Regions from separate parts of the Syntrophotalea carbinolica DSM 2380 genome, predicted to be linked through region 2. Evidence: riboswitches for the same ligand, from Rfam matches in the RefSeq annotation. Region 2 holds a riboswitch; the other holds the start of a gene.
What was found. Region 2 has a riboswitch for thiamine pyrophosphate ahead of thiD (bifunctional hydroxymethylpyrimidine kinase/phosphomethylpyrimidine kinase). Riboswitches for the same ligand answer to the same signal wherever they lie in the genome.

Region 1 (11,212 bases), 1.8 Mb from region 2:
CGACTATTTCGTGGCGGCCGGCTCCAGCTGCAACGCCTGCATGGAAAAAGATCCGCGCCGCGCAGCCATCCTGCGCATCCCGGCCGGTGGCGGACAGGCGAAAATTCATGCCCGGGGGCTTCGCAACAGTGTCGGTCTGGCCTTCCATCCCGCAACCGGCGAGCTGTGGGCCAGCAACAACGGACGTGACCGACTCGGGGACGATCTGCCTCCTGAGGAAATCAATCGTATCGTCCCGGGCGGTGATTACGGTTGGCCGTTCTGCTATGGCCGGCGGATCCCCGATCCCGATTACGGCAGCGTCTCCCGTTGCCGTCAGACCCTGCCGCCGGAGGTCGAAATGCAGGCCCACTCCGCACCCCTGGGCATCACTTTCGGCCACAAGCTGGCGTTTCCCAAAGCCTATCGCGACATGCTCTATGTAGCTTTCCACGGTTCCTGGAACCGCAGCATCCCCACCGGCTACAAATTGGTCGGCATCCCCGTCGAGAACGGCCGCCCCACGGGACCGCCGCAGGATATTGTCCGTGGCTGGCTGCAGGGCCGCAGGGCCTGGGGACGCCCTGTAAGCCCGGCCGTCGGTCCCGACGGCGCCTTGTACCTGTCCGACGATCGCGCCGGCCTCATCTATCGAATTACCGCCATGGAAGAGGCTACCAAGATCACCGAAAAAAGCAACTAAACGCGCTAGGGTTGCAGCTGTTTCGCACAACCGTCAGCAAAGCGCGGCTGTCCGTACCAAGCAAAAATACCAAGCAAAACTCATTTTTTTTTGCGCCCCCGGGGATGGGTACGGTCATAAACTTCCATCAGCCGATCGAGGCTGACCTGGGTATATTTCTGCGTGGTGGACAAGGAGGCATGGCCAAGCAATTCCTGGATGGCACGCAGATCCGCACCGCCGTCCAACAGGTGGGTGGCAAAGGTATGACGCAAGGCATGGGGGGAGGCATCCTTGAGGATACCGGCACACAACAGCCATTTTTTAAGGTTGCGTTCGATGCTCCTGGATGAAAGCCGCCCACCCCGGTAATTGAGAAACAGCGGTTGTTCCCGATCCGGAACGCCACGCTCGGCCAGATAACGTCCCAGGGCCTGTCGGGCCGGACGGCCCATGGGTACGATGCGCTCCTTATCCCCTTTCCCCCTGACCCGTACCAGGCCGTCGCGAAGATCGACATGGCCGACGTCGAGGCCCTCCAGCTCCCCCACGCGCAGACCGCTGGAATAGAATAACTCCAGGATCGCGCGGTCGCGCACCGTCAGCGGCTCGTCACCATCGGCGGCCTTGATCAGGGCAAACACCTCGTCCACGGTCAGAACCTTGGGCAGATACTGCTCCCGTTTGGGAGTCGCCACAGTCTCAGCAGGACTGACGGCCAGCTCGCCCTGGCGGACGAGATAGCGGAAAAAACTACGAACGGCCGAAAGCTTGCGACCGATGGTGGTCTTGCGATTGCGTTTGTGCAAGCGGGCGAGATAACGCCGCAAAACAAGGGCATCGACCTGCTCTATGGCAGAAGCCGTATTTGACGAACCTTCCTCCCCGGCCTCCTGTTTGAGAAATCGGGAAAACTCCGTCAGATCCTGCCGGTAAGCCCGCAAGGTATGGGGCGACAGGTTGCGTTCCACTTCAAGGTGCCGGCAGAATCGAGCGATCAGACGATCCATGTCAAAGCCTTTCAAGGCAGCATCAAATGGTTGTCGAACTGTATTATGAGCGCGTTGACGCCTACCTATGGGCGTGCCATAATGAGCCACAAAACAGGAGGAACCTTGCAGACTTTCTTCAAGATATTGACATGTTTTTTCGGGGCCGTAGGCGGCTTGACGACACTGAGTTACGCCTTGTACTGGTATGAAACCGCCAACCGGCGTCCCGAGCTGGTCAATCAGCGTTTCCGGCCCGGCAGGCTGGTCCTGGCAGGCGGCTTGATCCTGGGCGAAACGCTTTTCCTGATGCTGACCATCCTACTGCACCCCTTTGGATGGTTCAACCGCAAAGCACCGCCCGTCAACAGCGATCGCACCCCGATCATCCTGTTGCACGGCCTGTTTCACAGCCGCGCCTGCTGGTGGTGGTTAAGACTGCACCTGCGGCGCCAGGGCTGGAAAACGGTCTACGCTGTCGCACTGCCTCCCTGGAAGAACGTGGAAGTCCTCACCGAACGGGTGGCTCATATCGTAGATACCCTGCGTCACCGCCATGGCGTGCGCCAGGTTCACCTGATAGGTCATTCCATGGGCGCTCTGATTGCCCGCAACTATCTGCAGATTCGCGGCGGCGCGGGCAAAATTGACCGTTGCGTGCTACTCGGCGCACCCCACCGGGGATCGAAACTGGCCCCTTTTGCCCTGTCGCCGCTGGGCATGCTGCTGTTACCGGGCTCCGAGTTCCTGAAACGTCTGGCGGCAGCCGCCTGGCCCGCAGATACCGGAGTCGTCAATATCTATTCCCGCCACGACAACATGATTCTGCCGTTTGACAATGCCGTGCTGCCGGAAGTTGCCAACCGGGAAATGATCGGCATGGGTCACACCTCCCTGCTGTTTCGGCCATCGGCCATCCGCTGTATCATCGACCATCTCAAAAAGGAGCAGCCATGATTACCCTGGAAGTCAACAGCCGGCAGCGTGAGGAATTCATCGATATCAGCGCCCAGGTCCGGCAGGCAATTCGCAACGCGGGTGTCAACCGGGGCATCGCCTGCCTGCATGTGCCGCATACCACCGCCGCCGTTACCATCAACGAAAACGCCGATCCCGATGTGCTGCACGACCTGCTTCTCGGTCTGGAACGACTCGCGCCGCGCGATGCCGGCTATCGCCATGCGGAAGGCAACAGCGACGCCCACATCAAAAGCTCCCTGCTGGGCGTGGATCAGACCCTGTTGGTCGAAAACGGCGAACCGGTGCTGGGCACCTGGCAGGGGATTTATTTCTGCGAATTCGACGGTCCGCGACGCCGCAGGCTGCATATCCGGATACTCGAGAAATGACCTTGCCTGTGGCGCTGGCAGCGGCCGGCGATTATCAGCGAGATACCGTGGAGCAGGCCCTCGCACGTGTGATGGCGGAACTGGGGGGGATGAACGCCTTCGTGCGGCCTGGTCAAAAGGTACTGATCAAGCCGAACATGCTGGCCGGCAAGTCGCACGACAAAGCGGTAACCACCCATCCGGAGGTGGTGCGCGCAGTGATCCGCATGGTTCAGGAGGCGGGCGGCAGTGTTTCCGTAGGCGACTCGCCAGGAGTCGGCACCCCCGCCGAGGTCGCCCGCCGTTGCGGCATCATGCAAGTCATCGAAGAGACCGGGGCGCGTTTTGCGCCTTTTGTCGAATCGGTTCGTGTGGGACCGGTGGGGCGGACCTTCCGGCAACTGGAGCTGGCACGCGATATTCTGGATGCCGACGTCATAATCAACATCCCCAAGCTCAAAACCCACGGCATGATGGGATTGACCTGCGGCGTCAAAAATCTTTTCGGAGCGGTAGTCGGCATGCGAAAACCGGCGCTGCACCTGCAAGCCGGGGCCGACAAAGGTCTGTTTGCCCTGATGCTGCTGGAACTGGCGGAACATATTCGACCGACCCTGACCATCGTTGATGCCATCGTCGGCATGGAAGGCAACGGCCCCGGCAGCGGGGATCCGATCACTATGGGGGCCCTGCTGGCCGGCACCAACGCCTTGGCTGTCGACAGCGTCGCCATCAATCTGGTCGGCATGACGGCAGCGGACGTCTGGACCCAGCGTCTGGCGCAACAGACCCAGCGATACGGCAGCCGCCTGGAGGACATCGCGTTGCGCGGCGACGCCCTCCAGGATCTGGCGCTGCCCCGCATTTGCGCGGCCCACAGCGCCGACATGGTCTGGGGGATCCCGACCTGGCTGCAAGCTCCCCTCCAGCGCGCCTTGAGCTCACGTCCTTATGCAGATCCGCAGTTATGTCGCCACTGTGGCCTGTGCGTAAAGCACTGTCCCCCGCAGGCCATGGTTTTGAAACATGGTCGCCTGCATATCGACTACCGACGTTGCATTCATTGTTTTTGCTGTCAGGAATTGTGCCCTTACGGTGCCCTGCTGACCCGCCAGGGTTGGCTGTTGCGCCTGACCCGCCGACTGGGCGAGCGCAAACGGCGCCATTTGTCCGAACAATCTCCAAATGATTCCGGCAAAGACCGAGGAGACTGACATGAACCTTCGCACCTTGCTTTTGCAGCGCCTGCTTCCCGCGGTGATTCTTCTGCCTTTGCTCTGGGGCTGCGCCGCGCTGCGCGCGGAACCGCCGGAAGTCGCACTGGCCGGACTGCAGGTGGAAAACCTGACCCTGAGTCACGCCATACTCTCTGCGGACCTGAGTCTGTTCAACCCCAACAACTTCGGCATCAACGTACGTGAAGTGCGCTACGCCCTGTCCATCGGCGACATCCGCGTGGCCCAGGGCACATCTCTGGAAAGCGTCCGACTCGCAGCCCACCAATACGGCCACCTGCCCCTGCGACTCTCCACCGCCTATTTCAACCTGTTGCGCCTGGGGCCCCTGCTCGAGCAACACAAGCCTCTGCCTTACAAAATCACCGGGACAGTCATCCTCGGCAAATCCCTGATCGGCAGCCACGGCTTCCCCTTTGACAAAGAAGGTATTCTCGATCTCTCCGAACTCACCGGCGAGTCCGAGTCCGACTCCGGCGGCACCAACCCATAAACGAACAGCGGCGCCCCCTGGTTCGGGCGCCGCTGCCAGCACATAGCCGATCGTATGTTTAAAAAGGCCGCACGGCTGGGGCGATACCGGCAGACCCTTGCCTCGCTCCTGTCGAGCCAACCAGCCAATGCAAAACGCTGCTTACGGCAAATCCGGATGGGTGGTTCACTCATGCCGTTGAGATCTTAACGCCTAAAATGCAGTTCGTTCTGCAGCTCGAGGATTTTTTTACGCAAGGCCAGCACCTCACCATGGGAGGCCATCCCCTTGAGGTAATAGCGCAATTCCTGATACTCGCCGTGAAGCTCCTCCAGACGCTTCATCAACTCCTTGTTCATCGTCTTCAACTCTTCATTTTCCCGCTTCAGACTGCGAATTTCCTCGAGATGCTTGCTGTGCATGTCGACACTTACAACCTTGGATGCCATGGTCCACCGTCCCTTTCTGATCCCTATCGAATCCTTGTGACCTGGCTGGTTATAATTTTACCTTTAAAACGGCCGAAGGTAAATGGGCATTCGCCAAACATTTGGCAGCAAAGGAGGCGGAGGCGTGGCGGTCAACCGAGGAAGGCGTGTTAAAGCAGTTTATTGCGTACTTCATCGAGAGTAACACCCTCGATAAGGAGACGTTTATGACGCGATTTATCACCGGACACGAGGGTCACCCGACTTTTGGCCACCCCCAGCAATTTGGCGAGAAATTCCCGGCACAATTTATTGGCGGCACCTTCAACCGGCGGTGAGGTGAGGCGGATTTTGAGACTTTCCCCCTGCAAACCGGCCAATTCATTCCGACTGGCCCGCGGTTGCACATGGACACTGAGCACAACGCCCTTATCGGTTTGCGACAGACATTCCGCCATCAATCCGCATCCTCCCGGGCAGGAGGGGCAATCTGCGCAGACGCGTCATCCTCGAGGATCTCCATCAGCACGGGCTGGAAGCGCCCTGCATCCTGAATGGACAGGGTGTTCATATCCAACAGCCGCATATGACTTTCAACCACGGCCCGCAGTCCCGATTCGAAGGAAACTTTCTGGCGACGCAATTCCTGGATTTCAGACAGCAGATCCATATGCCGGTTGCGCGCCTCCTGCACGATCTTTTCACCCTTCAGTTCCGCTTCGGCGACAATAATTTCCGCCTCCTTGGATGCATTGGCCTTCAATTCATCGGTCATACGCTGAGCGGTCAGCAGGGTTTCCTTGAGCGTCACCTCGCGCTGCTTCATTTCGTCGAGGCTGTCACGGGTACGCGACAGCTCTTCCTTGAGCTTCTGAACTTCCAGGTGAAAGCGTTCCAGTTCGTCGGCCACCTGTTCGAGGAAGCTGTCGACTCCGGACTTATCGTAACCCAAAGGGCGTGTTTTAAAACGGTGCTGCTGAATATCGATGGGGGTGATGGACATGAAAAAGATCCCGATGCAGTTTTTGTTGTCTGAGCAATAACTTCGCTCAGGCTGAAAAATCGATGGCTTGGATTGCGGCACCTGAACGCAAATGTCCAGGCAAATCCGCAGACAAACGCGGCAGGAAGACAAACCCCTCGCCGAACCGAGCCGGATCAGCGGAGCAGCAAAGTCCGCAGGAAATTACTCACAAAAAACAGGCCGAAAATCAATACCATCGGGGTGAAATCCAGACCTCCGAACTGCAGGGGCACGATACGGCGCATGCGTTGCAATACCGGTTCGGTGGCACTGTAAAGAAACCGCACGATGGGATTATAGGGATCTGGGTTGACCCAGGAGAGAATCGCCCGCGCCACCACAATATAGGCATAAATCTCGAAGATGGAAGCAAACATTTTTATCAACGTATACTGAAGCCCTTGAACAATACCCACGGTTCAACCTCGCTTGACGTAAATTTTATCGGTTTTTTAGATAATTAACCCCATTTTATACCCAATCCGCGACCGAGGTGTCAACGGTTTCGACACAACAGTCCCCTCAACAGTCGTCAACCTTTGACAAACACCCAAAAAACCGCTACATTTTGCCTTCACTTGGGGATACCTTCACGGCAACATAACGACCATGCACGAATCCGTTGTTCATGTCCGTTCGGCACATCGCATCAGAGGATTCGACGCTGCCGGTTACGCTCAAGGCTCCCCGATACGTGCCGCCCTGGGGCACAAAGCCACCGCCCGGGCCAGAACAGCAGACCCAAAGCGACAATTCAGCAGACAGGATTCACTGCACTGGAAACCAGATAAGGAACTGCCATGATCCGGACCACTAATCTCAATATCCGTTCCCTGACCCCCATTATCGCACCCGCCGATCTGAAGCAGGTTTTTCCCCTCAGCGAGGAGATGGCCGAGTTCGTTTTGAACTGCCGGCAGACCATTCGCGACATCCTCAATCAAAAGGATCGTCGCATCATGGTGGTCGTCGGACCATGTTCCATCCACGATACCAAGGCCGCCCTGGAATACGCCGAGCGGCTGGCCGCGCTGAATGAGGAGTTAAAGGACCAACTGTTCCTGGTGATGCGCGTCTATTTCGAGAAACCACGCACCACCATCGGCTGGAAAGGTCTTATCAACGACCCGGACCTCAACGGTACCCACAAGATTTCCAAGGGGCTCGGCGTTGCCCGCGGCCTGCTGTCCGCCATCACCGAAATGGGGCTGCCCATCGCCACTGAAATGCTCGATCCCATTACGATTCAGTATCTGTCCGACATGATCAGCTGGGGGGCTATCGGCGCGCGAACCTCGGAATCCCAGCCTCATCGGGAGATGGCCAGCGGCCTGTCGTTCCCGGTCGGTTTCAAAAACGGTACCGACGGCAGTCTGCAAATCGCCATCGATGCCATGGGTGCAGCCTGCCATTCCCACAGTTTCCTCGGCCTCAGCCGCGACGGCCGTCCTTCGATTGTGGAGACAACCGGCAATCCCGACACCCATATCGTTCTGCGCGGTGGCGGCGGTAAGCCCAATTACGCTCCGGAAGACATCGCCCAGGCAGAAACCCTGCTGCAAAAAGCCGGTCTGCCCCAGGCCATCATGGTGGACTGCAGCCATGCCAACTCCTTCAAGGACCACGAGCGCCAGGAAGAGGTTCTGATCAGTGCCATCGAACAGGTGGTGGCGGGCAACCGCTCCATCGGCTCATTAATGGTCGAAAGCAACCTGCAAGCCGGCAACCAGAGCCTGAACGCCGATATCAAACAGCTGAAATACGGGGTCTCCATTACGGACAAATGCGTCGACTGGGCCAATACCGAACGTATGCTGCGCTACGCCCATCAACAATTGAAGAAATGCGGTGGCCGGGCCATTTCCTGACCCCATGAAAGAATCCAAAGAGTCGGCAGCCCCGAGGGCCTGCTGACTTCGCCATAAAAAGCCCTCTCCGGCATTAAACCGGGGAGGGCTTTTTGCGTTTTGCCGCGTCAAATTACGGCTATCCGACAGCCTCTGGGGCGTGCCGCGCATCAATTCAGGGGCACCGCATGTTTAATCGCGATGCACCAGTGCATCCACCTGCAATTTGACGTCGTCGATATTGACCCGCGCAACCTTGCCATGTTCACGCTCGCTGCGCACCAGACCCTCATCCACCCATGTAAGCAGGAGGGCTTTGCTGATACCGAACATGCCGGCTGCATCCTCCGGCGTAAACCAGGTTTTGACCAGGGACATGAGCTGCTCTCCTTTCCGCTGACGGCAGACAACATCCCTCCGGGAAGATCCCGAAGCCCCGCGCACGCCGCAGCCTTACTTTAACTTTAAAAGAAGTAAGGCAACATGCAACCGGTCGGCATATCGACAGAGAAGAGCTTTCTACAGAGAGTTGAGCAATCGATAGATTTTTTGCTCAGCTTCCCAAACAGCACCGACACGATCCTCCTCGCCAAGTTCATCGAACAACAAGCGGGCGCGATCCAGCAGATTGTGCGCCTTGAGAAGAATCGGCGTCAATTGGGCTTCCAACCGCATCTGGGGAATTTCACCGACCCCCTCTTCATGGTGGGCAAGTTCTTCGACAGCCTGCACTAAAAGGCGCTCGGCTTTGGGATCGCCGGCACCGGACTGTAAATTACGTATTTCGTCCACCAGGACGCGGTAACGATCTGAGATGTTCATGAAAACTCCTTGAAATGGTTGACACTGCAATGCAGTGCCTATTGTAACCACATCCGCCCCGATGGGACAACATCTACCGACAGTCAAGGCTATCAAAATCCTGCCGGCAGGCAGGCGTCGCTGAAGAATGGCGCTTCCGCAAATCAAGTTAAACATTGACGTCCACCATGCCCTGCTGCTAACGTATTCCGTAAACATAAGAATAAAGGCAGTTGTTTCTCATCCGCTCCTGGCGGATGAAAAATAGATAGGCCCTGGGGGAGTTTGCAAAACTGAGAGTCCTGCGCATGCGGGACAACCCTTTGAACCTGATCCGGGTCATTCCGGCGTAGGGAAGCGGCGCAAATGCAGAACCTGACGTGTTCTGCCGAGGTCGCATATTGCGGCCTTTTCTTTTTTGGGTAAGGGAATGCACATCTGGATTAACGAACAACCCCATAACATATCCGAGGACGCCCGCCTGTTTGAAATGCGGGATCGCTTTAAGCCGCAGGCCGATGTCGTCATTCTCAACGGCTTTCCGGTAACCTCCGACCGTCCGCTGAGCAACGGCGACCGTATCGTATTGATCCGTCGCGGGGAAATCCCGACATCCGAGGAACTGGAGGCCCTGCTGGTCGCACGCCACACCCCCGGCGTGCATGCCCGCCTCAAGCAGGCTACCGTCGGCATTGCAGGCGTCGGGGGACTCGGATCGCCCATTGCCATCGCCCTGACACGCAGTGGCGTGGGGCGACTGCTGTTGGTTGACTACGATGTGGTGGAGCCTTCCAACCTCAATCGCCAGATGTATTTCGTCGACCAGATCGGCCAACCCAAGGTCGAAGCCCTGGCCGCGACGCTGGCCCGCATCAATCCTGGGGTAAAAGTGAGCACCCGTATGGTGCGCCTTACCCGCGACAATGTAGCCGAAATTTTCGACGGCGTCGATGTCATGGTGGAAGCCTTTGACGACCCGCAAGCCAAAGCCATGCTGACGGAAACCTTTTTATCCCGCTTCCCGGACACACCGCTGGTGGCGGCCTCCGGGGTGGCGGGCGCAGGGCCGGCCAACGCCATCGTCACCCGAAGGGCCATCGGCAACCTGTACCTGGTCGGCGATGGCGAAACCGCGGCGGCGCCGGGTACCGGTCTGATGGCACCCCGCGTCGGAGTGGCGGCGCATCATCAGGCCAATGCCGTACTGCAACTATTACTTGGCGAATCGCCCGCTTGACAACAGGACCAAAACGCATGCTTACCTTGACTGTTAATGGCAAAACACGCACCTACCATAATCTGGCAAGCTTGTCGGACCTGCTGCAACAGCTCCAATTCGATCCGGAGCGAGTGGCCATCGAATATAACGGCACCATCGTCACCCGGGACCGTTTCGCCACCACCGCGCTGCATACCGGCGACCGGGTGGAAATCGTTCAATTCGTCGGCGGGGGCTGAACCCTGTCGCTTTGACCAAAGGTTATATCATGGATGAACTCGTCATTGCCGGTCGGTCTTTTTCCTCCCGCCTGATGGTCGGGACCGGAAAATTCGCCTCTAACTCTCTGATGGCAGACGCTTTGGCCGCTTCGGGATCGCAGATCGTCACCGTCGCTTTGCGTCGAGTCGACATCGACCGACCCGAAGACGATCTGCTGGCCCATATCGATCGGGACAAGTATCTGCTGCTGCCCAATACAAGCGGTGCCCGCGACGCCGAGGAGGCTGTGCGCCTGGCGCGTCTGGCGCGCGCCGCCGGCTGCGAGCCCTGGGTCAAGCTGGAGGTCACTCCCGACCCCTATTATCTGTTGCCCGATCCCATCGAAACCCTCAAGGCCGCCGAAATTCTGGTCAAGGAAGGCTTTGTGGTTTTGCCCTACATCAATGCCGACCCGGTACTGGCCAAGCATCTGCAGGAAGCCGGCACCGCCACGGTGATGCCGCTGGGAGCGCCCATCGGCACCAACAAGGGGGTGCGCACCCGCGATAACATCGCCATTATCATCGAGCAGGCTATCGTACCTGTGGTGGTCGATGCGGGTCTTGGCGCACCGTCGCATGTGGCCGAGGCCATGGAAATGGGTGCCGATGCGGTGCTGGTCAATACCGCCCTGGCCGTAACCCCGGATCCCGCGGGTATGGCACACGCCTTTCGCCTCGGGGTGGAGGCCGGGCGCCGCGCGTTTCTGGCGGGTCTGCCGGCCCAGCAACAGAAGGCCGAGGCGTCCAGCCCCCTGACCGGATTTCTGAGGGACGAACAGTGAATTTTCTCGACGAATTCAACAGCTACGATCGCAGCGAGCTTGCGGAACGGATCATGTCATGCCAGGCCGCCGATGTGGAACGGGCGCTGACGGCGGAACATCTGCGAAGTGCCGATTTCATGGCGCTGCTGTCGCCGATGGCGCACGGTTACCTGGAGTCGAT
Region 2 (11,212 bases):
AACCACACCGCCGAGCAATATGATCAAAATCGCAAGATGGGTAACGTAGGCACCAAGCCGCGCCCAGGAATGACGTTGAACAAACAACCAGACGGTACCATCCTTTTGACTGCGGCGTACTGTGCCGAACCGCCCCCGCAGCACCTCCGACAATCGCCGCGTCACCACCTCGGGACATCGTGAATCCAACCAGTTGCAGTGCAGGGGACGACTCTGCAGCCAGCGATCCTCAGGCATCAACTGCGGGCAGAAGATCTGCCTCCATACTCCGGGCAGACGATGAACCGAACAGGCCGAAAGGTTGAGCGCGAACAGCCCCAGCAGTCCGTAAAACCACCAGGAATGATACATGTTATCAAGCTGCAAGATGCGGATAATACGAACGGCGACAGGGCCAAGGCGCTGATGATATTCAGCAAGGGGAAGGTTCTGCGGCAACAGGGTCCCGAGAACGGAACTGCCGGCCAGCAGGAACAGTGAAACAAGGGTGAGTTTCAGGGAACGCAGGCCGTTCCACAGGACCACATGCAAGGGTGAGGAAGTTCCGGAAGACATGATCGCTCCTGTCCTGCGACACGGTAGGTTCGAAGGGTTGCGCCGGAACCAGGGGGCCGCCATCCGGCTATTACCGCATGGCAGCCCTTCAGACCGGATCGGGTATCAAAACCCGTCGCGCACCAGACGCTCCTGCAGCGCCTCGGCTTTAGCCTCGACACCGGCAGCGAGTTCCTGTTTGAATGTTTCGAGCTTTTCGATCATAACCGGATCGCTGCCGGCAATGATCTGTGCGGCAAAAATGCCTGCATTGCGCGCCCCGGCCTTGCCGATGGCCATAGTCGCCACCGGGATGCCGGCAGGCATCTGCACGGTCGCCAGCAGAGCATCAAGCCCTTTGAGAGCCGAAGCGTCGATCGGCACCCCGATCACCGGCAGCGTCGACTCGGCGGCGACAACGCCGGCCAGATGCGCTGCGGCGCCGGCACCGACAATCAGCACCCGCACCCCGCGCTGGCGGGCAGTGCGGGAATATTCGGCCGTACGCTGGGGAGAACGATGCGCGCTTGATACCGTCATCTCAAAAGGGATGTCAAAACGCTGCAGAGCGCGGGCTGCTTCGACCATGATATCGTAGTCGCTGTCGCTGCCCATGAGGATCCCAACCAGCGGCTTGTCATTCATAATAAAGTCTCCTGCAAACTCATTGATGTAAAAGCTAAAAATTTGGAACCACTGAACTCGAAGCGGCCGTAGGAACTACCGGTCCCATAAAGCGGATTAAAACCGCTCCTGCTATCGCTTACCGGTTCAGCGCCTTGCGACCGATATCGCTTCGATAATGAACATCCTTCCAGTTGATGGTCTTGACTCCCTGGTAGGCGCGCTCGATAGCTTCCGCTACGGTGGTGCCGAGCCCGGTCACACCGAGTACGCGCCCCCCGGCGGTAACAATGCTGTCATCCTGCAATGTTGTACCGGCGTGAAATACCACCAAATCCTCGATGCCGGCTGCGGCATCAAGCCCATCGATGGCATGCCCCTTGGCATAATCGCCCGGATAGCCTCCTGAAGCCATAACAACGCAGACCGCGGCCTTGTCATGCCATTCGAGTTCAACACCGGACAGATCGCCGCGCGCACAGGCCAGCAACACCGGAACGATATCCGACTTGAGACGCGCCAGCAGCGGTTGAGTTTCGGGGTCGCCGAAACGGGCATTGAACTCAAGCACTTTCAGCTCGCCGTCCTTGATCATCAGGCCGGCATACAAAATACTGCTATACGCACAGCCCTCTGCAGCCATCCCGGCAATGGTCGGTTTGAGTACCTGCTCGATGATTTTATCGTGAATCTCCGGGGTTACCACAGGCGCGGGCGAATAAGCCCCCATGCCGCCGGTATTCGGCCCGGTATCGCCGTCGTAGGCCGCTTTGTGATCCTGGGATGAAGCCAACGGCACAATGCGCTCACCATCGGTAAAGGCCAGGAAGGATGCTTCCTCACCCTCCAGAAACTCTTCGATCACCACACGGGCACCGGCACTGCCGAACGCCCCCTCACACAGAATCGACTCAACCGCGGCAACAGCCTGCTCCACGGTATCCGCCAGAATAACCCCCTTGCCGGCGGCAAGACCGTCGGCTTTGACCACAATGGGAGCACCCTGCTGTTTAATGAAAGCCACGGCCTCATCGCAATCGGTAAAAGTACCGTAAGAAGCTGTCGGCACGCCGTATTTGGCCATCAGATCCTTGCAGAAACTCTTGCTCCCCTCGATCTGGGCAGCATCACGGGTTGCGCCGAAGATGGTCAGGCCGGCGGCGCGAAACCGATCCACCACCCCCAGGGTCAGAGGCAGCTCCGGACCGACAACGGTCAGGTCGATCTGCTTTTGTTGAGCAAAAGCGAGCAACCCGTCGATATCATCCACCTTGAGGGAAACACAGGTGGCCTGCCCGGCGATACCGGCATTGCCAGGCGCGCAGAAAACTTCCTCAACCAGAGGGGATTGGGCGATCTTCCAGACCATGGCATGTTCACGCCCGCCGCTGCCGATAACCAGAACTTTCATCGTTTTATTTGCCTTTCTTCACAACCTAATAGGTACTGCCAATGGACAGAGACCACTGCCGGAACCCGTAATCGAGTAATTTGTGATAAGTGACTAGTGATTAGCAACATCAAAAGCACACCAGTCACCAGTCACCAGTCACCAGTCACCAGTCACCAGTCACCAGTCACCAGTCACCAGTCACCAGTCACCAGTCACCAGTCACCAGTCACCAGTCATCGCTTTTAATGCCGGAAATGCCGCATCCCGGTAAACACCATGGCGATGCCGTGCTCATCGGCGGCAGCAATGACTTCCTCGTCCCGGATCGATCCGCCCGGCTGAATAACCGCCTTGATGCCGGCCTTGGCGGCATTGTCGAGTCCGTCACGGAACGGGAAGAACGCATCGGATGCCATCACCGAACCCGGCACTTCCAATCCGGCAAGTTCGGCTTTAATGCCGGCAATGCGAGCAGAGTTAACACGACTCATCTGTCCGGCACCGACACCGATAGTCATGCCGTCCTTACCGTAAACAATGGCGTTGGATTTGACGAACTTGGCAACACGCCAGGTAAACAGCAGATCCCGCATTTCTTCTTCGGTAGGCACACGCTTGGTCACAGGCTTGATGTCACCGCTCAGCAGCAGGTCGGCATCCTGCACCAGCAAACCGCCGTTGACGCGTTTGAAATCGTAACGGGCGCCAGGCTCCTGAGGCCAGTAACCACACTCGAGCAGGCGAACGTTTTTCTTGGTGGCGACAACGTCGATGGCTTCCGCGGATACCGCGGGAGCAATGATGACCTCGACGAACTGGCGCTCGACGATGGCCTGGGCTGTCGTGCCGTCCAATTCACGGTTAAAAGCGATGATGCCGCCGAATGCCGATTCGGAATCGGTGGAAAAAGCCCGATTATAGGCTTCGAGCAGATTACTTCCGAGGGCTACGCCGCAGGGATTGGCATGCTTGACGATAACGCATGCCGGCCCCTCATTGAATTGCTTGACGCATTCCAGGGCGGCATCGGTATCGGCGATATTGTTGTAAGACAACTCCTTGCCCTGCAACTGGCGGGAGGTGGAGATACTGGCCTCCTGCACATCGCGTTCGACATAAAAGGCTGCCTTCTGGTGGGGATTTTCTCCGTAACGCATATCCTGTACTTTTTTAAACTGCACAGTCAAAGTATCGGAGAAATCGGCCAGTTCGTCCCCCATGCGCTGCCCCAGCCAATTGGAAATGGCTCCGTCGTAGGCTGCGGTATGCTGGTAGACCTTGACCGCCAGTTTAAAGTTGGTGCCGCGTGAAACCGCCCCGCCGCTGCCCTTCATTTCCGCCAGAACCTGATCGTAATCGACGTGATCGACAACCACCGTGACGTCGCGATTGTTCTTGGCCGCACTGCGCAGCATGGTCGGCCCGCCGATATCGATATTTTCGATGGCATCTTCCAGCGTACAGTCAGGTTTGGCGACCGTCGCTTCGAAGGGGTAGAGATTGACCACCACCATGTCGATCGGTTCGATGCCGTGCTCCTTCATCTTGGCCACATGAGCGGGATTTTCACGCATGCCGAGCAGGCCGCCGTGCACCTTGGGGTGCAGCGTTTTGACCCGGCCATCGAGCATCTCGGGGAAACCGGTATATTCCGAGACATCCTTCACAGCCAGACCTTCTTGCCGCAGCAAAGCAGCGGTGCCGCCTGTCGAGAGGATTTCCACTCCGTAACCCGCCAGTTCCCTGGCGAATTCGACGATGCCGGTTTTATCCGAAACACTGATCAGCGCACGCTTGATGACGGCCATATTTTTATCCTTTCCTGCTGTAAATACATTCAGACGTCGTTTCCGACCCAAAGTCCGAAAACGCGTCAACCTTTAGGGTGCAAAAACAAAAAAACCGTCATGTTGGCGGTTTTCTAGAAATCCATAGCTTTGATGAAAGCCTTCTCGAAGGCTGGGGTTCCCGACAGGGGCAACGCATGCAGCCTCGCAGCCAGTCGATCCACTCTGGCGGGACCCTCCGCTTCGCACAGCAACCGTCCGACTCCCGCCAGCACACCGGCCTCCGCAAAGCGTACCTTATCTACCATGTTTTCCGGGAGCAAGGCAACCCTTTTCAAAACCTGTCGGGACAAGGAAAAACCAAAGGCGCCGGTCAACGTTACCGGCCCCACGGAGGCGGCATCCAGACCCGCGCGTTGCAATAAACATTCGATGCCGGCCAACACCGCGGCCTTGGCCAGTTGGAAATGCCGCACATCCTGCTGGGTCAGCAGCAGATCGGCTGCCGCATCGCGATAAAGACGCAGGGCCCTGCCTTGCGGCGTCTGCACAATATATCGGGAGAGATTGGTGGGCACCTCGAGAGGATCGACGATCGTTCCGTGGCGATCGACAAGCCCACCATCAAGAGCTGCCGCCAGCACCGCGGCCAGCCCGCTACCGCAAAGGCCCTGCGGTGTTCCTCCTCCGATGACAATCAGGTGCAGGGTATCGTCGACGATACGGACATCACTGATAGCGCCAGCCTTTGCAACCATGCCGCAGGAAATATCCCCGCCTTCAAAAGCCGGGCCGGCAGCCACGGAGGTTACTCGCCATTGCCCTCCTGCATACAAAGCCATTTCACCGTTGGTACCCGCATCGAGGAAAAAACTGTTTTCCGTCACCTCGTGCTGAGCAAAGAGAAAGGCCACGAGATCGCCGCCGACATAACCGCTGACCAGGGGAAAAAGATACAGAGGAACAGGTAAGCCCAGATCGACTTCTTCGGAGGACAGATAGACAGCCTCGCGCCGTGAAGGGCGATGGGGAGGAAACAGAATGGATCTCACCGGCAGACGCCGAAGCAGATAAACCATCCCAGGATTGCCGGCGGCGCCGGCCGCGCCGATATCGGCACAGCGCAACCCTGCCTGGCGCAGCAACGCATCGATAATCTCGCGCAACCCGTCGCACAGCAAAGCCTGCAGATGCGTATCTTCGCCTGCCAGAGCAGCCTCCATCCGACGCATGATATCGCCCCCCAAAGCCACCTGGGGATTGAGCAGGCGCTCTTGTGCCAGAACTCTGCCATCGGCATCGAGCACACGCCCGGCCAGAGTGGTGGTTCCAAGATCCAGAGCCAACAGGCAGTGGCTGCGGGACATCCGCCCTCCTTGGGTTTAGAAAAGCTCAACCGCCGTGCAAAACAGCCGTATGGAACAACCCTCGAACCCCGCCGGCACGATTCACCGGCGATCGTTGGTCAGGCGCGGCACGCGCTTACTGAACTGGCAGAACACTTCGTAACTGATGGTCCCGATGCGCTCGGCCCATTCATCAGCGGTGATGCATTGACCGTTGTCGCAACCAAGCAGGGTAACCTCATCGCCAACGGCCACGTCAGGGATATCCGTCACATCGATCATGGTCCAGTCCATACAGACCGTCCCGGCGACCCGGGCACGCTGACCGCGCACCAACATTTCGCCGACATTGGAAAGCTGTCGGCTGTAGCCATCGGCATATCCCACCGGAATAACCGCCAGTACCGTCGGGCGTTCAGCCACGAAACGATGCCCATAAGAAACCCCTGTGCCTTCCGGCACCTTGCGGATCTGTGCAATACGGGTGCGAAAACTCATCACCGGCTTCAAATCGAACCGCCCGGCAAAAGCCGGACTGGGCAAAGCACCGTAAAGCAGGATACCGGGGCGCGACAAATTGCATTCGGGCACTTCCCTCGTCAACAATGCGGCACTGTTGCTCAAGTGCACATACCGCGGCGCAAAACCGGCCTGCCTGACTCGGTCAAGGCAGCCCCGGAAGATCTCAAGCTGCTTCTGATTAACCGTATTTTCCGGCTCATCAGCCATAGCCAGATGGGAGAACAGTCCATCCATGCGCAACCCCGAAAGCGCACCCAGTTCTTCCAGCACCCGGGGCAGATCATCCGGCCGGAAACCGACGCGACTCATACCGGTATCGACCTTCATATGATAAGGCAGAACCACACCGGCCGCCCGCGCACAGCTGTCCAGCCGCCGGGCGACGTCCATATCGAAAAGAGTCGGCACCAGACCGTAGCGCAGCAGATTTTCCTCCTGGCCGGGATAAAGGCCGCCAAGCACCAGGATAGGACAAACGACTCCCGCCTCGCGCAAGGCAACGCCTTCCTCCACAATGGCCACGCCGAACATCTCCACCCCGACACCCTGCAAGGCCATGGCAACATGCGCCGCGCCATGACCGTAGGCATCCGCCTTGACCACGGCCAGGACACCCTGCCCCGGTCCTGCCAGCCGTTGAGCCTGGTAAAAGTTATGTTTTAGCGCCTCAAGATCGATTTCAACGCGGGTGGGGCGATGCGCCCGGGGATCATTCATGACACATTCATTCCTGAATCTATAATTGATCGGTCAGATAATGACCGAGGATACGACAAGAGCTCACGCTCAAGTGTGGTTTGGCTCCCCACTGTCTGCAGTTACAGCGCGAAGCTCCACGTAAAAAAGACCCTGCTTCCGATCGGCAGCAGGTTCCCAATGCGTATCAAACAATTAGCACGACACCCCCATGCTGTAAAGGCCAAAACAGCCTGTAAGCCTTGCCGGTAAAAACGCTGAACAGGTCGGGATTATCGCTGAGGTGATTCCGCAGGCCGGTCGCTTGACAGGCAAAACCGCATTCGCTAGAGTGGCCGCGGGTTGCACAAGCCCCGAAGAACCTTCCGCCATAAATTGCTTTGCATGATAGACCCGCGCCGTACTATTATGAAACGGGTGAACGTATACACCTGCCCGTTCACAGACATAACCGCTAGGGGCGTCATTCTGTACTGAGAGTTTCGCATAAGCGCAACAACCCTTGGAACCTGACCCGGATCATACCGGCGTAGGGAAGCGGTGTCGCAAGGCAGTCGTGATCATCGTCACGTGCTTTCCGGCCGTGGCGATTTTTTTATTCGAGCCAGGAACTGCTATGAAAAACAGACATTTTCGGGGTCTTTACCTGATTACCGATGATTCGCGGGGCGACCAGCTGCAAGCCAAACTTGTCGCCGCTCTCAAAGGCGGAACGCGCATTGTACAGTACCGAGGCAAACATCTCCCGGAGGATGTGCGACACCGTGAGGCACGCATGGTCCATAGCCTGTGCAAACAGGCCGGTGCCCTGTTCATCGTCAACGATGACCCGCATCTGGCCCTTGCCTGTCAGGCCGACGGCGTGCACCTGGGCCAGCAGGACATGCACATTGCCGAGGCCCGCGCCCTGCTTGGCCCGGATAAAATCATCGGCACCTCCAACCGCACCGTCGAACAGGCTGTCAACTCGCAAAAGGCCGGTGCTGACTACGTTGCCGCCGGCAGCGTTTACCCCACCGGCAGCAAACAGGATGCCGTGCATATCGGACTCGATGTCTTGCATGATATCCGTCAGGCCGTGGACATCCCTCTGGTGGCCATCGGGGGCATCAACCGGGACAATACCTCGGAGGTCATCCATGCCGGGGCCGATGCCATTGCCCTGATTTCCGCGGTCATGGCCGACCCCAGCCCGGCACTGGCTGCGCGGGAAATTTCTCTACAATTCAATCGCCGCGCCCCAGTACCTCACGGCCGAGTGCTGACCGTAGCCGGTTCAGACAGCGGCGGCGGGGCCGGCATTCAGGCCGACCTCAAAACCATCACGCTGCTGGGCGGCTACGGCATGAGCGTCATCACTGCCCTGACCGCACAAAACACCTGTGGCGTGCAAAACATCTACCCGGTCCCTGCCAGCTTTGTCGGCGAACAGTTGGCGGCAGTGCTTGGCGATCTCCAACCGGAAGTGGTCAAGACCGGCATGCTGCTCGATGCGGCCATCGTCCGGCTGGTTGCCCAGGCCCTCAAAGACCACGGTCTGCTGGCAGTAGTCGATCCGGTCATGATCGCCAAGGGCGGCGCCTCGTTGCTGCGCGACGAAGCCACCAAGGTTTGTCGAGAGCATCTGCTTCCGCACACCTATCTGCTCACCCCCAACCTGCCGGAAGCCGAACAACTGACCGGCCTGCCCGTCCACACCGAGGCCGATATGGAAAAGGCGGCCCGGCGCCTGCAGCAACTCGGTGCGCGCCACGTGTTACTCAAGGGCGGACACCTCGAGGGCGAAGCCGTCGATCTGCTACTGGATGGCAATACCCTGCATCGACTGCCGGCGAAACGTATCGACAGTCGCAACACCCACGGCACCGGCTGCACCAGCTCCGCAGCCATTGCCGCTTTGCTGGCCGGCGGCCACCCCCTGCCCCAGGCGGTAGCCCTGGCCAAGGAATTCATTACCGAAGCGATTCGCACCGCTCCCGACCTTGGAGCCGGCCACGGACCGGTCAATCACTTCGCCGCGGCCAAATACCTGATGAACACAATCGAAGGACTGTAAAATTACCGCTTTCAACTTACAGCTTCAAACTTTACAGCTTACAGCTTTGACGTATGAGAGGTAGATTCATGACCCAGCTCGAAATGGCCCGCCAGGGCATCGTCTCCGACAAAATGAAGCAAGCCGCCGCCGATGCCGGCATCGATGCCGAGATCCTGCGGCAACGCATTGCCGAAGGCACCGCCATCGTCTGTCACAACAATATGCACGCCAATGGCCGCCCCCTGGCCGTGGGCAAGGGCTTGCCGACAAGAGTCAATGCCAACATCGGCACAAGCAAGGACGACACCAGCATCGACAACGAACTGGAAAAAGCCCGCGTAGCGGTCGCTGCCGGAGCCGACGCCATCATGGATCTGTCCACCGGCGGCCCCATCGATGAAATCCGCCGCGCCATCATCGCCGAAACCCAAGCCTGTATCGGCAGCGTGCCTCTTTACCAGGCTGCCTGCGACACGGTGGTAAAGAAAGGCAAAGCCATTGTTGACATGACCGCCGACGAAATTTTCGACGGCATTAAAAAACATCTCGACGACGGCGTCGACTTCATCACCGTGCACTGTGGAGTAACCCTCAGCACCGTTGAGCGCATGGACAACGAAGGACGCATCATGGATGTCGTCTCCCGCGGCGGTTCCTTCACCGTCGCCTGGATGACCCACAACAATGCGGAAAACCCGCTGTATGAGCAATACGATCGCCTGCTGGAGTTAGTCAAGCCCTACGATGCCACCCTCTCTCTGGGCGACGGGTTCCGTCCCGGCTGCCTGGCCGATGCCACCGATCGCGCCCAGATCCACGAGCTGATCATCCTCGGCGAACTGACCCAGCGCGCCTGGGACGCCGGCATTCAGGTCATGATCGAAGGACCGGGGCATGTCCCTCTGAACCAGATCGAAGCCAACATCCAGCTGCAGAAAAGTCTCTGCCACGGAGCCCCTTTTTACGTACTCGGCCCGCTGGTCACGGACATCGCTCCTGGCTATGACCACATCACCTGTGCCATCGGCGGCGCCGTAGCTGCCGGCGCAGGCGCCGACTTCCTCTGCTATGTCACTCCCAGTGAGCACCTGTGCCTGCCCAATGTCCAGGACGTGCACGATGGGGTCATGGCAACCCGCATCGCCGCCCACGCCGCCGATATCGTCAAAGGCCTGCCCGGAGCCATGGAAAAGGACATCGCCATGAGCAAGGCGCGCAAAGGCCTCGACTGGGAGACCCAGTACTGCCTGGCCATCGACCCTGAGCTGGCCCGCAAGCGGCGGGGCGAATCCGGGGTGGACGAGGAACACGGCGCCTGCACCATGTGCGGCGAATTCTGCGCCTACAAGGTCATGGATGAGCGTAAGCCGAAACAATAAGACAACATGTCGGCATCCCCACCAGCCCCATCGAGGGACGCCGATCTATCGATAATGCGATGCAAAAAAGAGCCCCCAAGCCGATATGGCCTGGGGGCTCTTGCAGTATATAGGCGTATCCTTATGCGAATCACCCGAAGCGATAAACACTGCGTCCATCCCGATAAAGCTCGACCGGTCCATCCTCGGAGACCTTGACCACCGGGCCCAGATAAGAAGCAGCGGTGGCGGCGGTGGTACGCCCACCACCGGTGACCAGATCGCTGACTCGGGAGGTATCGATAATCACACCGGTATCGAGCAGCTCGCCCTTGCGGTTGATGACCGTCATACCGTCCGAGGAAAGGATTCGGCTAAGCTCACCGGAACGCTTCAGTGTACCGATTTTTGTGCCGCGTACATGCCGGATCAAAGCGCGGCTGAGCGGATCCCGACCGCCTACGGAGCCCTTGCGCAGCGACTCAAAACTGGTCTGGTCTTCAGCAACTAGAACCACCGTACCGTGGCGAGCTTTGGAGAGGGCGTAAATCGACCATACCAGATAGTCGATGGAACGTTTTTCCAGCTTGCCGGCTAGAAACTCATGCATGATATCCGGATCATAAATACCCCAGTAGCCTTTGCGCCAAAGAAGCAATTTGTCGCTGTCCAGAACGACTTCGACCTCCGAAGCCTTGTTGACGTAAACAGCAAAAGCGCCTGCGCCGGCCCGGGACAGAAGCGAGACGGTTTCCCGGTTCGACAGCTGCTCAATGTTATCGCTCGGGCCGGGGGCACTGGTTCGGATCGTCCCCTTGACGTTCATGCGAATATCGCAGATGAACAACGCTCGATAGCCATCAACAAAACGATACGAGAGAGGATTGCGAAAAAAATCGCCGGAGATACGTCGA

Region 1: it holds a riboswitch for thiamine pyrophosphate, as region 2 does, so the genes downstream of both, thiF (sulfur carrier protein ThiS adenylyltransferase ThiF) here and thiD (bifunctional hydroxymethylpyrimidine kinase/phosphomethylpyrimidine kinase) in region 2, are expected to answer to the same signal.

Annotation. Positions count from the first base shown of each region.
Region 1 covers NC_007498.2:740,801-752,012, reverse strand. Annotated here, with positions in the region: gene PCAR_RS03870 (PQQ-dependent sugar dehydrogenase) at 1-682, shown strand, start outside; gene xerC (tyrosine recombinase XerC) at 763-1,671, opposite strand; gene PCAR_RS03860 (esterase/lipase family protein) at 1,777-2,607, shown strand; gene PCAR_RS03855 (secondary thiamine-phosphate synthase enzyme YjbQ) at 2,604-2,999, shown strand; gene PCAR_RS03850 (DUF362 domain-containing protein) at 2,996-4,192, shown strand; gene PCAR_RS03845 (LEA type 2 family protein) at 4,194-4,706, shown strand; gene PCAR_RS03840 (hypothetical protein) at 4,892-5,134, opposite strand; gene PCAR_RS03835 (DUF167 domain-containing protein) at 5,284-5,571, opposite strand; gene PCAR_RS03830 (DivIVA domain-containing protein) at 5,571-6,116, opposite strand; gene PCAR_RS03825 (YggT family protein) at 6,272-6,553, opposite strand; gene PCAR_RS03820 (3-deoxy-7-phosphoheptulonate synthase) at 6,938-8,005, shown strand; gene PCAR_RS03815 (hypothetical protein) at 8,177-8,362, opposite strand; gene PCAR_RS03810 (hypothetical protein) at 8,504-8,806, opposite strand; TPP riboswitch at 9,053-9,158, shown strand; gene thiF (sulfur carrier protein ThiS adenylyltransferase ThiF) at 9,216-10,022, shown strand; gene thiS (sulfur carrier protein ThiS) at 10,040-10,243, shown strand; gene PCAR_RS03795 (thiazole synthase) at 10,273-11,049, shown strand; gene thiH (2-iminoacetate synthase ThiH) at 11,046-11,212, shown strand, end outside.
Region 2 covers NC_007498.2:2,600,514-2,611,725, forward strand. Annotated here, with positions in the region: gene resB (cytochrome c biogenesis protein ResB) at 1-555, opposite strand, end outside; gene purE (5-(carboxyamino)imidazole ribonucleotide mutase) at 661-1,179, opposite strand; gene purD (phosphoribosylamine--glycine ligase) at 1,298-2,569, opposite strand; gene purH (bifunctional phosphoribosylaminoimidazolecarboxamide formyltransferase/IMP cyclohydrolase) at 2,794-4,359, opposite strand; gene PCAR_RS12220 (ASKHA domain-containing protein) at 4,473-5,705, opposite strand; gene alr (alanine racemase) at 5,787-6,923, opposite strand; TPP riboswitch at 7,349-7,455, shown strand; gene thiD (bifunctional hydroxymethylpyrimidine kinase/phosphomethylpyrimidine kinase) at 7,519-8,958, shown strand; gene thiC (phosphomethylpyrimidine synthase ThiC) at 9,027-10,319, shown strand; gene PCAR_RS12240 (diadenylate cyclase) at 10,450-11,212, opposite strand, start outside.